3 regions of the Microbacterium sp. BE35 genome follow, and region 2 is predicted to be linked to each of the others. Evidence: riboswitches for the same ligand, from Rfam matches in the RefSeq annotation. Region 2 holds a riboswitch; each other region holds the start of a gene.
What was found. Region 2 has a riboswitch for thiamine pyrophosphate ahead of J2Y46_RS02355 (ECF transporter S component). Riboswitches for the same ligand answer to the same signal wherever they lie in the genome.
Positions count from the first base shown of each region.

Region 1 (4,034 bases), 530 kb from region 2:
CGGGCGATCACCGAGTCGGATGACCCCGCCGACAGTGCGCGGCGACTGCGCGCCGCACTCCCCGCGACCGTGTCGGCCGCGGCCGCCTAGGACCTCATCCTCGCCTCCGACGGACATCCCGTCGTTCGGGTGAGCCATGCGTTGGCCTTCAGGGCTGACGGAGGGCGGGCGCGGGCACGTACACCTTCCCGCCGGATTCCCGGAATTCCGCTGATTTCTGCGCCATGCCGGCGGCCCGCGCGCCGTCGCCCGCGAGCCCGAACTCGTTGCGGATGTCTTGCGAGATCCGCATCGAGCAGAACTTCGGACCGCACATCGAGCAGAAATGCGCGGTCTTCGCCGGCTCGGCCGGCAGCGTCTCGTCGTGGAACTGCTCCGCCGTCACCGGGTCCAGCGACAGCGCGAACTGGTCGCGCCACCGGAACTCGAACCGCGCCTTCGACAGGGCGTCGTCCCGCAGTCGGGCACCGGGATGCCCCTTCGCCAGGTCGGCCGCATGTGCCGCGATCTTGTACGTGATCACCCCGGTCTTCACGTCGTCGCGATTCGGCAGCCCGAGATGCTCCTTCGGGGTCACGTAGCAGAGCATCGCGGTGCCGTAGCGGGCGATCTCCGTCGCCCCGATCGCCGACGTGATGTGGTCGTAGCCGGGCGCGACATCCGTCACCAGCGGTCCCAGCGTGTAGAACGGCGCACCGTCGCACAGCTCCTGCTGCCTCTCCACGTTCTCCCGCACCAGATGGAACGGCACGTGCCCGGGTCCCTCGACCATCACCTGCACGTCGTACTCCCAGGCCCGCTTCGTCAGCTCGGCGAGCGTGTCCAGCTCGGCGAACTGCGCGGCATCGTTGGCGTCGGCGATCGACCCCGGCCGCAGCCCGTCACCGAGCGAGAACGCGACGTCGTACTGGGCGAAGATCTCGCAGAGCTCATCGAAGTGGGTGTAGAGGAAGTTCTCCTGGTGGTGGGCCAGGCACCAGCCGGCCATGATCGACCCGCCCCGTGAGACGATTCCCGTCACCCGGTCGGCTGTCAGCGGCACGTACCGCAGCAGCACTCCGGCGTGGACGGTCATGTAGTCCACACCCTGCTCGCACTGCTCGATGACCGTGTCGCGGTACACCTCCCACGTGAGCGCCGACGCGTCGCCATTCACCTTCTCCAGCGCCTGGTAGATCGGCACCGTGCCGATGGGCACCGGCGAGTTGCGGACGATCCACTCGCGCGTCGTGTGGATGTCGTCGCCGGTCGACAGGTCCATGACGGTGTCGGCGCCCCACGTGGTCGCCCACTGCAGCTTGGACACCTCCTCGGCGATCGAACTGGTGACGGCGGAGTTGCCGATGTTGGCATTGATCTTCACCAGGAACGCCTTGCCGATGATCATCGGCTCCGACTCGGGGTGGTTCACGTTGCTGGGGATGATGGCGCGCCCGGCGGCGACCTCGGCGCGCACCAGCTCCACGTCGCAGTCCTCCCGCAGCGCGACGAACCTCATCTCCGGCGTGATCATCCCGCTGCGGGCGTAGTGCATCTGCGTGATCGTGCGCCCCGGCTTGGCACGCCGCGCGGCCCGCTTCTCACCCTTCCATTCCGCGGATGCTGCGCCCCGGCGCACTGCGGAACGCCCATCGTCCTGCAGATCCCGGTCGCGACCGTCGTAGCACTCGGTGTCCTCGCGTGCGGAGATCCACTGCTCCCGCAACGGCGGGAGCCCGCGCACCGGATCGCTGCCCGGACCCTGGGTGCGGTACACCGTCACCGGCGCGCTGACCGACCCGTCAGGAGACGGCTCCAGCGCGATCCGGTCCACCGGGACCCGGATGTCGTGTTCGGTGTCGTGCAGGTGCGCGAGAACGCGCGATGAATGGACAGCTTCCATGGAGGCGACTCCTACTTCCTTCGCCGGCATTACCCGGACAGGTTCGAACGGTCGCAGGCCGCGTCAGCCCGATCTCAGCCCTTGCGAGGGCACCCGTGTGGATAGCGCCACGCTACCGCATTCGTGCGAGGCGATCGGACGGAGGGCTGCGCGAGGAGTGCTGACGTTGTGAGATCAGCCGCGGATGCGACGCGACTCCAGTCCGCCGACGAGGAGGTCGACGCCGAAGGCGAACTCGGCGTCCGAGGCGCCCTCCTGTCGCTGATCGTCGATCTGGTCGCCGTGGACACCCAGCGCGCGGTACTGCTGCCGTTGCTGTTCATGCTCAACATGACCGAGCACGAAATGAAGCAGGACTGTGGTGGCCCGCTGGACAGATTCATCGTCGAAACCGCCAGCAGTGATCGCCGCCGCCAGGCTGTCCTGCGCCGCCTGGGACCCCAGGCCGAGCGCGAACGTGCTCGTCACCAGTTCGGCACCGTCGCGGTGAGCGAGCATCGCAGCACGGAGCGCGAACGCTTCCGTGCGGACGCGCGCAGCCCAGTCCCCCTCCGTCGATACGGCGTGCATCTCGGCGACGATCCGGTCGGCGAGCTCTGCGAGCAGGCTCTGCTTGTTGGGGAAGTGCCAGTACAGGGCGCTCGGCTGCACCTCCAGCGCGGCCGCAAGGCGGCGCATCGTCAGGTCGGGCAGGCCGTACTCGTCGAGGATCCGCATCGCGGCGCGCGCGACCTCGTCACGGGTATGACCCCGATGTCCTCTCGCCGACCCCATCACAGCACTCTACTGAACAGCGTTATAGTGAACACTGTTCAAGTGAACGTCGTTCAGGATCACCGTATCCGTCGAAGGGACCTCGTCCGATGGCCAATCCCCCCGAATCCTCGCTCGCCCCGCAGACCGGCGTCCGCACGCTCGACGCGACCGCCTTGGCGCGCGTCGCCGTGTTCGCCGCGATCATCGCCGTGCTGGGGCTGCCCGGCGGCTTCACGATCCTCGGGTCAGTGCCGATCACCGCGCAAACGCTCGGCGTCATGCTCGTCGGCGCCATCCTCGGCCCGTGGCTCGGCGCGCTGTCGGTCACCGTCCTGCTCGGCCTCGTCGCGGTCGGGATGCCGCTTCTCGCGGGTGGACGCGGCGGCATCGGCGTCTTCTTCGGCCCGTCCGCCGGGTACCTGCTCGGGTGGATCGCCGGGGCCATCGTGATCGGACTCATCGTGCTCGCCGGCGGACGCAAGCCCACGACCTGGCGCACCCTGCTCGGCGTCGTGGTCGGCGGCATCCTCGTGGTCTACGCGTTCGGCATCCCAGTGCAGAGCCTCGTCACGCGCCTGCCGCTCGTCGAGACGGCCCTGATGAGTCTTGTGTTCGTGCCCGGCGACCTGGTGAAGGCCGTGCTGACGACGGCGATCGTGGTGACGCTCGTGCGCGCCTACCCACGGGCATTCCGCCGCGACTGGACATCGAGGTCCAAGACGTTGGACAGTGACCGCGCGCTTGTGTCGTGATTGTCCCGGTCCGCGGAGATGCACCAGATCTGATCAGGCGGGTGCGGCGGACCCGGGATGCCGGTGACGTGCCGCTCGTCTGTGACCCCCGGTGGTCACGCGCTCAGCGAGAGTTGGCGCTGGCCGCGGTGGCGCAGGCGGGTGCTGCGGAGAATGTGGGCTGGGCGACCCTGACATCGGGCAGCAGCGGCCGGCCGCGAATCGTGTTGCGCAGCGCGTCATCGTGGTCGGATTCGTTCGCGACGGTGGCGGATCTCCTGCGGGCGGGCCCGAAGGATGCGGTGGCGTTGCCTGTTACGCCGGCGTCGTCGCTCACGCTGTTCTCGATCGCCCACGCGTTGGCTGGCGGCCCCCGGGCATCACTGGGCGCCACCGGTGTGACGAGCGCGACGTGTCTGCACGGTACGCCGCAGGCGTTGCGGACATTGCTGGACGCGGGCGTCCCGCCGCGGTTACGGACCGCGCTCGTCGGCGGTTCGCACCTGGATGCGGCGCTGCGGGAGCGTGCGCGGGGCGCGGGGGTGGAGGTGATCGGGTATTACGGTGCGGCGGAATTGTCGTTCGTCGCCGTCGACCGGGGGGACGGGTTGCGGGCGTTCCCGGGGGTGGAGCTCTGCGTCCGGGAGGGCGAGCTGTGGGTGCGT
Region 1 is NZ_JAVDXD010000001.1:1,074,455-1,078,488, reverse strand. It holds gene thiE (thiamine phosphate synthase) at 1-90, shown strand, start outside; gene thiC (phosphomethylpyrimidine synthase ThiC) at 149-1,882, opposite strand; TPP riboswitch at 1,881-1,989, opposite strand; gene J2Y46_RS04745 (TetR/AcrR family transcriptional regulator C-terminal domain-containing protein) at 2,057-2,599, opposite strand; gene J2Y46_RS04740 (biotin transporter BioY) at 2,746-3,390, shown strand; gene J2Y46_RS04735 (class I adenylate-forming enzyme family protein) at 3,504-4,034, shown strand, end outside.
Region 1: it holds a riboswitch for thiamine pyrophosphate, as region 2 does, so the genes downstream of both, thiC (phosphomethylpyrimidine synthase ThiC) here and J2Y46_RS02355 (ECF transporter S component) in region 2, are expected to answer to the same signal.

Region 2 (4,034 bases):
ACGATCTGGCCGACGGTGGCCGGATCGACGCCGCGCGAGCGCGGCCCGATGGCGAGCTCGTCGCGCACGGTGGAGGCGAGGAACTGGTGCTCGGGCTCCTGGAACACCGTGCCGATGCGCGTGAGCAGCTCGCGCGAGGTCCACTTCGACGGGCGCCGGCCGGACCGCCCCGCGAGCTCCGGCGCGGTTTCGACGCGACCCGCCGCCTCAGGCAGCAGCCCGGCGAGCGTCAGGGCGAGCGTGGACTTTCCGGCGCCGTTCGGACCCGTGATCACGGTCGCGGCAGCGCGAACAACGGCGAGGTCGAGCCCCGAGCGCACGATCGTGCGGCCGTCGCGGGAGATCGAGAGAGCGGATGCCGCCACCGCCGCCGATGCATCGGCCCGGGCGGAAGCGAGTACGGGCAGATCGACCGAGTGGCCCGGGATCCACACCCCCGCGGCGGCGAGCGTGGCACCGTGGCGCGCGAACACCTCGGCGGGCGTCCCGTCGGCGAGGAGCCCACCGTCGGCGCCGACCACGATGACGCGATCCATGAGGTCCGCCCACACCGCGGTGCGGTGCTCGATGACGACGAGCGTCGCGCCGCTCTCCTGCACTGCGCGCTCGACGGCGTCGCGCACCTCACGGACGCCGTGCGGGTCGAGGTTGGCGGTGGGCTCGTCGAGCAGGAGCACCCCTGGCCGCATCGCCAGCACGCCGGCGAGGGCGAGTCGCTGCTTCTGTCCCCCGGACAGTGCCTTGGTCGGCCGGGTGAGAGGCACGTCGAGCCCGACGGCGTCGAGGGCTTCTGCGACCCGAGCGGGGATCTGCGCGGCCGGGACACCGAGGTTCTCGCAGCCGAACGCCACATCGTCTCCCACCCTCGACAGCACGACGCCGGCGTCAGGGTCCTGGAGCACGAGCCCGACGCGACCGCGGTGAGCCTCGGCACGTCCACCGTCGATGAGGAGGGTGCCGGTCTCGTCTCCCTCGTCGGCACCGCCGAGCAGACCCGCCATTCCGGCGAGGAGCGTCGACTTGCCCGCGCCCGATGCGCCGAGCAGGAGCACGCGCTCCCCGGGCTCGATCGTGAACGAGACGTCGTGGACGGCAGCCGCCCGGCGTCCGCCGTAGCGCCACCCCCAGCCCGCCGCGGTGATGCGGGCGGGGCGGGTCGCCGTCACGTCAGACCTCGCGGCGCGCTTCGCGTCCGACGGCGAAGCGGTTGAGAGCACCGGTCGCGGCGAGCCCGCGCACCGCGAGCCAGCCGACGAGGCCCGCGAGCAGCGCGCCCGAGACCGCCAGCGACACCAGGTAGATGACGTTGAACTCGACGGTCTTCAGGATGTTGGGCGAGCTGCCGTAGAACAGCTCGAACACCCAGGCGCCTACCGCGGCGCCGACGCCGGCGAGCATCGCGACGGGCAGCGTGAAGCGGCGGTAGAGGAAGATCGCGAACACGAGCTCGGCGCCGAGGCCCTGCACGATGCCCGAGAAGAGGGTCGACACGCCCCACACGTTGCCGATCAGCATCGACACGAGCGCGGCGATCACCTCGACGAGCAGCGCGGCACCCGGCTTGCGGATGACCAGGCCGCCGATGACGCCGCCGATGAGCCAGATGCCGACGGCGATCCCGCCGAGGCCCGGGGTGAGTCCGTCCATGGCGACGAACCAGGTGCCGCCGATGGTGTTCCAGGCCCAGAACACCAGGCCGATCGCGACGCCGAGCACCGCGGCGACGACGATGTCGACCACCCGCCAGCGGAGGCTCCGGGGGGCCTTCGAGTGAGCCGCAACGGGGGTGGATGCGGACGTGGACGCGTGCATATGAGCTCCTCCCTGCGCCGGCATGATCCGGATCAGGTTCGACGGTCGAAGCGTGGATCGCTTCCTCTCAGCCCGGCTCACCGGACTCCCGTGGTTATGGCGACGAGTATACCGCCGGCTCAGCAGGTATTTTGGGGGGGTGACATCGGACGACACCCCTGCACCCACGCGTCGCGCGCGGCGCGCGCAGACCGGTGCCGTCCCGGTTGCAGGTTCCGAAGACGTGCCCGACGGCGGCATCCTCACGATCCAGACGGGTGAGACGGATGCTGTCTACCCGCCGTCGACCACCGCCGCGGTGGACGTGACCGCCGCCGCTCCGACGATCGCCACGGTGCCCGTCGCCGAGGTGCCGTCGGTCGCGACGTGGAACGCCGCGGAGCCTGTCGAGCCGTCCGACTTCGCGCTCCCGACCGGCCTCGGCACCCCGACCGTCACCGCGGTCACCGGCGGGCACACCGCACTCGCCTGGGTCGACGAATCCCTCGTCGAGCACGGCGCAGCCCCCGCCGACCTGACCGCGGCCGCGACCCCGTACGTGGCGGTCGAGGCCGACCTCCTCTCCGATGCCCCGCGCCGCTCCCCGTTCCGCGCCGCCGTCGTGGTTCCCACGCTCGCGATCGCCGCCGTCGTCGGCGCCTATGCGGCGACGACCATGCTGTGGCCGCTGCACGCCGTCGCCCCCACCGTGACCGCGATGGAGGTGCAGCCGATCGCGGCGCCCGCCGCCGCGCCGGCGTGGCCTGCTCAGGGCAGCGCGGCCGAGGCCGTCGCCGGCATCCCGGGAACGCTCGCCTCCACGGCCGACCCCGACGCGATCGCCAGCATCACCAAGGTCGTCACCGCACTCGTCGTGCTCGAGGAGATGCCGCTCGCCGTGGGCGAGCAAGGACCGGAGTACCGCTTCACGTCCGCCGACCGCTCGCGCTACTGGCAGTACCGCGCAGGCGGCGAGTCGGCGCTCGACGTCCCGGTCGGCGGCTCGCTCAGCGAGTACCAGATGCTCGAGGGCATGCTCATCGGCTCGGCGAACAACTACGCCGACCGGCTGGCCCAGGGGATCTGGCCCTCCGACGCCGTCTACGCCTCGGCCGCCAACGCGTGGCTGACGGCCCACGGCGTTCCCGGGATCACGGTCCGCGAACCCACCGGAATGGACGCGCGCAACGCCGCGAGCCCCGAGGCCCTCGTGACGCTCGCCCAGAAGGCGCTCGCGCATCCTGTCATCGCGGAGATCGTCGCGAAGCAGTCGGTCGACCTCCCCGGCGCCGGGCATGTCGAGAACACGAACGGCCTCCTCGCCGATCCGGGCGTCGTCGGGGTCAAGACCGGCACCCTCGACGCGTGGAACCTGCTCTCTGCCAAGGACGTCACGATCGGCGACAGGACAGTGCGCCTCTACGCGTCGGTGCTGGGTCAGCCAGATGACGAGGCACGCCTCGCCGCATCCCGTGCGCTCTACGCGCAGATGGAGGCTGAGCTGCAGCCCAAGCCCTCGGTGACGGCGAGCACCGTGGCGGGCCAGGTCGAGACGCTGTGGGGCGACAAGGTCGACATCGTCACGTCCGCAGACGCCTCGGTGATCCTGTGGAACGGCGGCAGCGGCACCGTCGCGACCACCTACCACCTCGGCGACAGCCGCGATGCCGGCGATGTCGTCGGCTCGCTCAGCGTCACCGGACCGCTCGACGCCACCACCGTCGACCTGAAGCTCGCGGCCGAGATCACGGACCCGTCGCCGTGGTGGCGCCTCACGCACCCGCTGGACCTCTTCGGTCTCAACGGCTGAGGCGCCGAGAGACCCGCTCAGGCGGCCGGGTAGCCGACGACGCCCTTTCGCAGGAGGGCGTTGCCGTACGTGCGGGTCTCTCCGGTGCGCACGATCACGTACGCGGTCTTCGCGAGCTCGTAGTACTCGAACCGGTCGACGTAGCGCGGGTCGTCGACTCCCGCTGCGGCGGCGAGCTCACGCTGCACGTCGAGCACCTCGCCGTCGGCCGACGCCATGAGATCCAATGCGGGCGCGTCGTCCAGCGGCACAACGCTGCGCACCGCCGCCAGCACCTCGGGCGTCGTCGTTCCCGGCAGATCGATGACGCGTGCGCCGATGGCCCACGCGGGGAAGTGCGCGTCGGCGATCACGACCGCGTCGGAGTGGCCCATGCGGTCCAGATGGAGCAGCAGCTCCCCGGTCAGCAGCGGGTTGATGCCCTCGAGCATGA
Region 2 is NZ_JAVDXD010000001.1:542,813-546,846, forward strand. It holds gene J2Y46_RS02350 (ABC transporter ATP-binding protein) at 1-1,166, opposite strand, end outside; gene J2Y46_RS02355 (ECF transporter S component) at 1,168-1,812, opposite strand; TPP riboswitch at 1,805-1,914, opposite strand; gene J2Y46_RS02360 (D-alanyl-D-alanine carboxypeptidase) at 1,952-3,601, shown strand; gene J2Y46_RS02365 (RbsD/FucU family protein) at 3,619-4,032, opposite strand.

Region 3 (4,034 bases), on a different contig from region 2:
GACGCGCACGCCCCCGACTTCGTGCACCGTGCCGTCGGCCGCCACGATCGCATCCGGGCATTCGGCGCCGTCGAGGTGCCCGCCTTTCAGCAGCACCGTCGTGCCGGTGTCGCGTGCGAGGGTCTGCGCGTGATCGATGGCCTGCACCCACGAGGTCGCGTGAGTGCGTCCGATCAGCACCGCGAGCTCCGCGAGATTCGGGGTCACGAGATCGACCTCGCCGGCGAGCGCTCGCAGTGACTCCTCGGCAGCGGGGTCCAGCAGCGGGTCGCCGCTCGTCGCCACCATCACCGGGTCGAGCACCACGATCGGCGGGCGCACGCGTCCGAGCCACTGCCGAACGGTGGTGATGATCTCCGCCGACTGCAGCATGCCGATCTTGACCGCGTCGATCTCGACGTCGTCCGACACGGCGTCCAGCTGCGCGGCGAGGAACGCCGTCGGCGGCACGTGCACGTCGCGCACGCCGAGCGTGTTCTGCGCCACGAGTGCGGTGACCACGGCCATGCCATAGCCGCCGAGGGCGCCGATCGACTTGAGATCCGCCTGCACACCGGCGCCGCCGGTCGGGTCGGTGCCGGCGATGCTGAGCACCCGCGGGATCGACACGGCTCGAACCGGCGTCGGTGCAGGCGCGGCGAGCGAGGTGCCGGTCACTGCGCGACCCCCTCGAGCGAGGTCGCATCGGCTGCGCTCCGCAGCGCGCGGGCCGCCGCGGCCGGGTCGTCCGCGCCGCAGATCGCCGACACGACCGCGACGCCCGCAGCCCCGCAGTCGCGCAGGGCAGCGACATCCGACTCGGTCACCCCGCCGATCGCGATGCACGGCAGGTCCGCGCCCGCGGCGAACGCCGCGAAGCCCTCGACGCCGAGCGCCGGCGGGTGGTCGGGCTTCGTCGACGTCGGCCGGATCACCCCGACCCCGAGGTAGTCGATCGTGCCGTCGCGGGGGAGACGCGCTGCAGCCCGATGCTCCGCGGAGTTCGCGGTCCATCCGATCACGGCCTTCGACCCGAGCAGCCGGCGCGCCGTTTCGGGCGGGAGGTCGCTCTGTCCCAGGTGGACGCCGTCGACGCGGGCTCCGGCATCCTGGGCGGCGACGGCCACGTCGACGCGGTCGTTGACGAGGAGCAGGCAACGGCGGTCGATGACGTCCGAGAGGGCTCGCGCCTGGCGCAGCATTTCGCGGGCGGTCACCGACTTCGCTCGCAGCTGCACGACGTCGACCCCCGCGCCGACCGCGGCGTCGACGACCTCGAGCAGTCGGTCGAACGGCAGGCGGTCGTCGGTCACGAGGTGCAGCGCGAGACGCGCGCCGCGCCTCGTCATCGGATCGCCAGCACGTCGGCGACGCGCGCGTCGAGCTCGGCCGGTGCTGCGGCCACGGCGTCGAGCGCGTCGAGCAACGCCACGCCGAAGGTGCCCGGTCCCTCCGCGCGGGCCGCGGCCCGTTCGGACGCGACCGCGTAGAGGACGGACGCCGCCACCGCCGCCTCGAACGGAGCACACACGCCGACGAGCGCGGCCATCACCGCGCCGAGCGAGCAGCCGCCGCCGGTGACGCGCGTGAGCAGCGCATCCCCACCATGGACGCGGACCACCCGCTCGCCGTCGGTCACGAGGTCGACCGGGCCCGACACGGCCACCACGCCGCCGGTGCTCAGCGCGAGGGATCGCGCGGCGCCGGCCGCGGCATCCGTTCCGTCCGTCGCATCGACTCCGCGACCGCCGCCGCCTCCGCCGGCGAGGGCGAGGATCTCGGAGGCGTTGCCGCGGATGATCGCGGGACGGTGCTCGAGAAGCTCGGCGGCGAGGGCCGTTCGCACGGGCAGCACGCCGACCGCGACCGGGTCGAGCACCCACGGGGTGCCGGCGCGCACCGCTTCCCGGGCGGCCTCGCGCTGCTCGGCGGTCGGGGTGCCCAGGTTGACGAGCACGCCGTCGGCGACGCCGGCGAAGAGCCCGGCCTCGCCCGGTATGTCGGACATCGCGGGGGCGGCGCCCACCGCCAGGAGTGCGTTCGCGGTGTAGTTCGTCACCACCGAGTTGGTGATGCACTGCACCAGGGGCGAGGTCTCCCGCAGCGCCGTCAGCGCGGCGGCGGGGGAGAGGGCGGACAGGTGTGCTTCGGTGCGCGCGTTCATCGCGACATCCCTTCGCTCGCATGATCGAGATCAGGTTCGACGGGTGTGTTCTCAGCCCGCCGTGCGGGCACCCCGTGTCACTGCCGAGCAATCTAGCAGGGGATCCCGACGGGCCATCGCCGTGTGTCGCCGGCCGGCGCGGCTCGGGTCCGACCTCCGTCGCCGAGCCTGTCGAGGTGCGGTCGCGGTGCGATGGGCTGAGCCTGCCGAAGTGTCGGCCCCACGCCGTAGGCTGGGGGAGTGACCACCGCCCTCTACCGCCGCTACCGGCCCGAGTCGTTCGGCGAGATGATCGGGCAGTCGCAGGTCACCGAGCCGCTCATGACCGCGCTGCGCGGCGACCGGGTCGGTCATGCGTATCTGTTCTCGGGCCCCCGCGGGTGCGGAAAGACCACGTCGGCGCGCATTCTCGCCCGGTGCCTGAACTGCGCGCAGGGCCCGACCGACACGCCGTGCGGCACGTGCGACAGCTGCGTCGAGCTCGGCCGTGGCGGCGGAGGTTCGCTCGACGTCGTCGAGATCGACGCGGCGAGCCACAACGGCGTCGACGATGCCCGAGACCTGCGCGAGCGCGCGGTGTTCGCGCCGGCCCGCGACCGGTTCAAGATCTTCATTCTCGACGAGGCGCACATGGTCACCCCGCAGGGCTTCAACGCCCTGCTCAAGCTCGTCGAAGAGCCGCCCGACCACGTGAAGTTCATCTTCGCGACGACCGAGCCCGAGAAGGTCATCGGCACCATCCGGTCGCGCACCCATCACTACCCGTTCCGGCTCGTGCCTCCGGCCGCCATGCTCGAGTACGTCGAGCAGCTGTGCGCGCAGGAGAGCGTGAACGTCGAGCAAGGCGTGCTGCCGCTCGTCGTGCGCGCGGGCGGCGGATCGCCCCGAGACACCCTGTCGCTGCTCGACCAGCTGATCGCCGGCTCGGAAGACGCCAAGGTCACCTACGCCCGCGCGGTCGCGCTGCTGGGCTACACTCACGCCGAGCTGCTCGACGAGGTGATCGACGCGTTCGCCGCCTCTGACGCATCGGCCGCCTTCGCCGCGGTCGACCGCGTGGTGCAGACCGGGCAGGACCCGCGCCGCTTCGTCGACGACCTGCTCGAGCGCCTGCGCGACCTCATCGTCGTGTCGGCGACCGGACAGGGCGCCGCCGCCGTGCTGCGGGGCGTCTCGGCCGAAGACCTCGCGCGCATGCAGCGCCAGGCCGACGCGTTCGGTCCGTCGCGGCTGTCGCACATCGCCGACCTCGTCATCGCGACCCTCGACGACATGACCGGCGCCACCTCGCCGCGTCTGCAGCTCGAGCTGATGGTCGCCCGCGTTCTGGCGCGCGGCGCCGCTCCCGTCGCCGCGCCCACGGCAGCTGCTGCACCCGCTCCCGCTTCGACGGCTCCCGCCGCCACCGCACCTGCAGCCGCTGCGCCCGCCGCCACTGCACCTGTACCTGCAGCCGCTGCAGGTACCCCGCCAGAAGTGGCTGCGCCGGCGGCTCAGGTCGCGCAGCCTGCCGAGCCCGCGCCTGTGGCGTCCCCTCCCGTCCCCGCCGGCCCGGTCACGCTCGACCGCCTCCAGCAGGCTTGGCCGCACGTGCTCGCGCAGCTCGAGAACGTCAGCCGCTCGTCGTGGATGCTCGCTTCGGGCGCCCGTACCGTGGCGCTCGACGACGACGTGCTCACCCTCGCGTTCTCGAGCCAGAGCGACGTCGCGAAGTTCAAGCAGCTCGCCGCGGGCAAGGGACCCAGCGAAGACCTGCGGCAGGCGATCCTGGCCGTGCTCGGCATCCGCGTGAAGTACATCGCCCGTCACGACGCAGCCGGCGGCTCCGGTGGAACCGGCGGTGCGGGCGGCCCGGTGGCGCCGGCACCCTCCGGCCCCGGTCGCGAAGCTC
Region 3 is NZ_JAVDXD010000005.1:130,048-134,081, reverse strand. It holds gene J2Y46_RS16525 (bifunctional hydroxymethylpyrimidine kinase/phosphomethylpyrimidine kinase) at 1-657, opposite strand, end outside; gene thiE (thiamine phosphate synthase) at 654-1,328, opposite strand; gene thiM (hydroxyethylthiazole kinase) at 1,325-2,143, opposite strand; TPP riboswitch at 2,134-2,228, opposite strand; gene J2Y46_RS16510 (DNA polymerase III subunit gamma and tau) at 2,384-4,034, shown strand, end outside.
Region 3: it holds a riboswitch for thiamine pyrophosphate, as region 2 does, so the genes downstream of both, thiM (hydroxyethylthiazole kinase) here and J2Y46_RS02355 (ECF transporter S component) in region 2, are expected to answer to the same signal.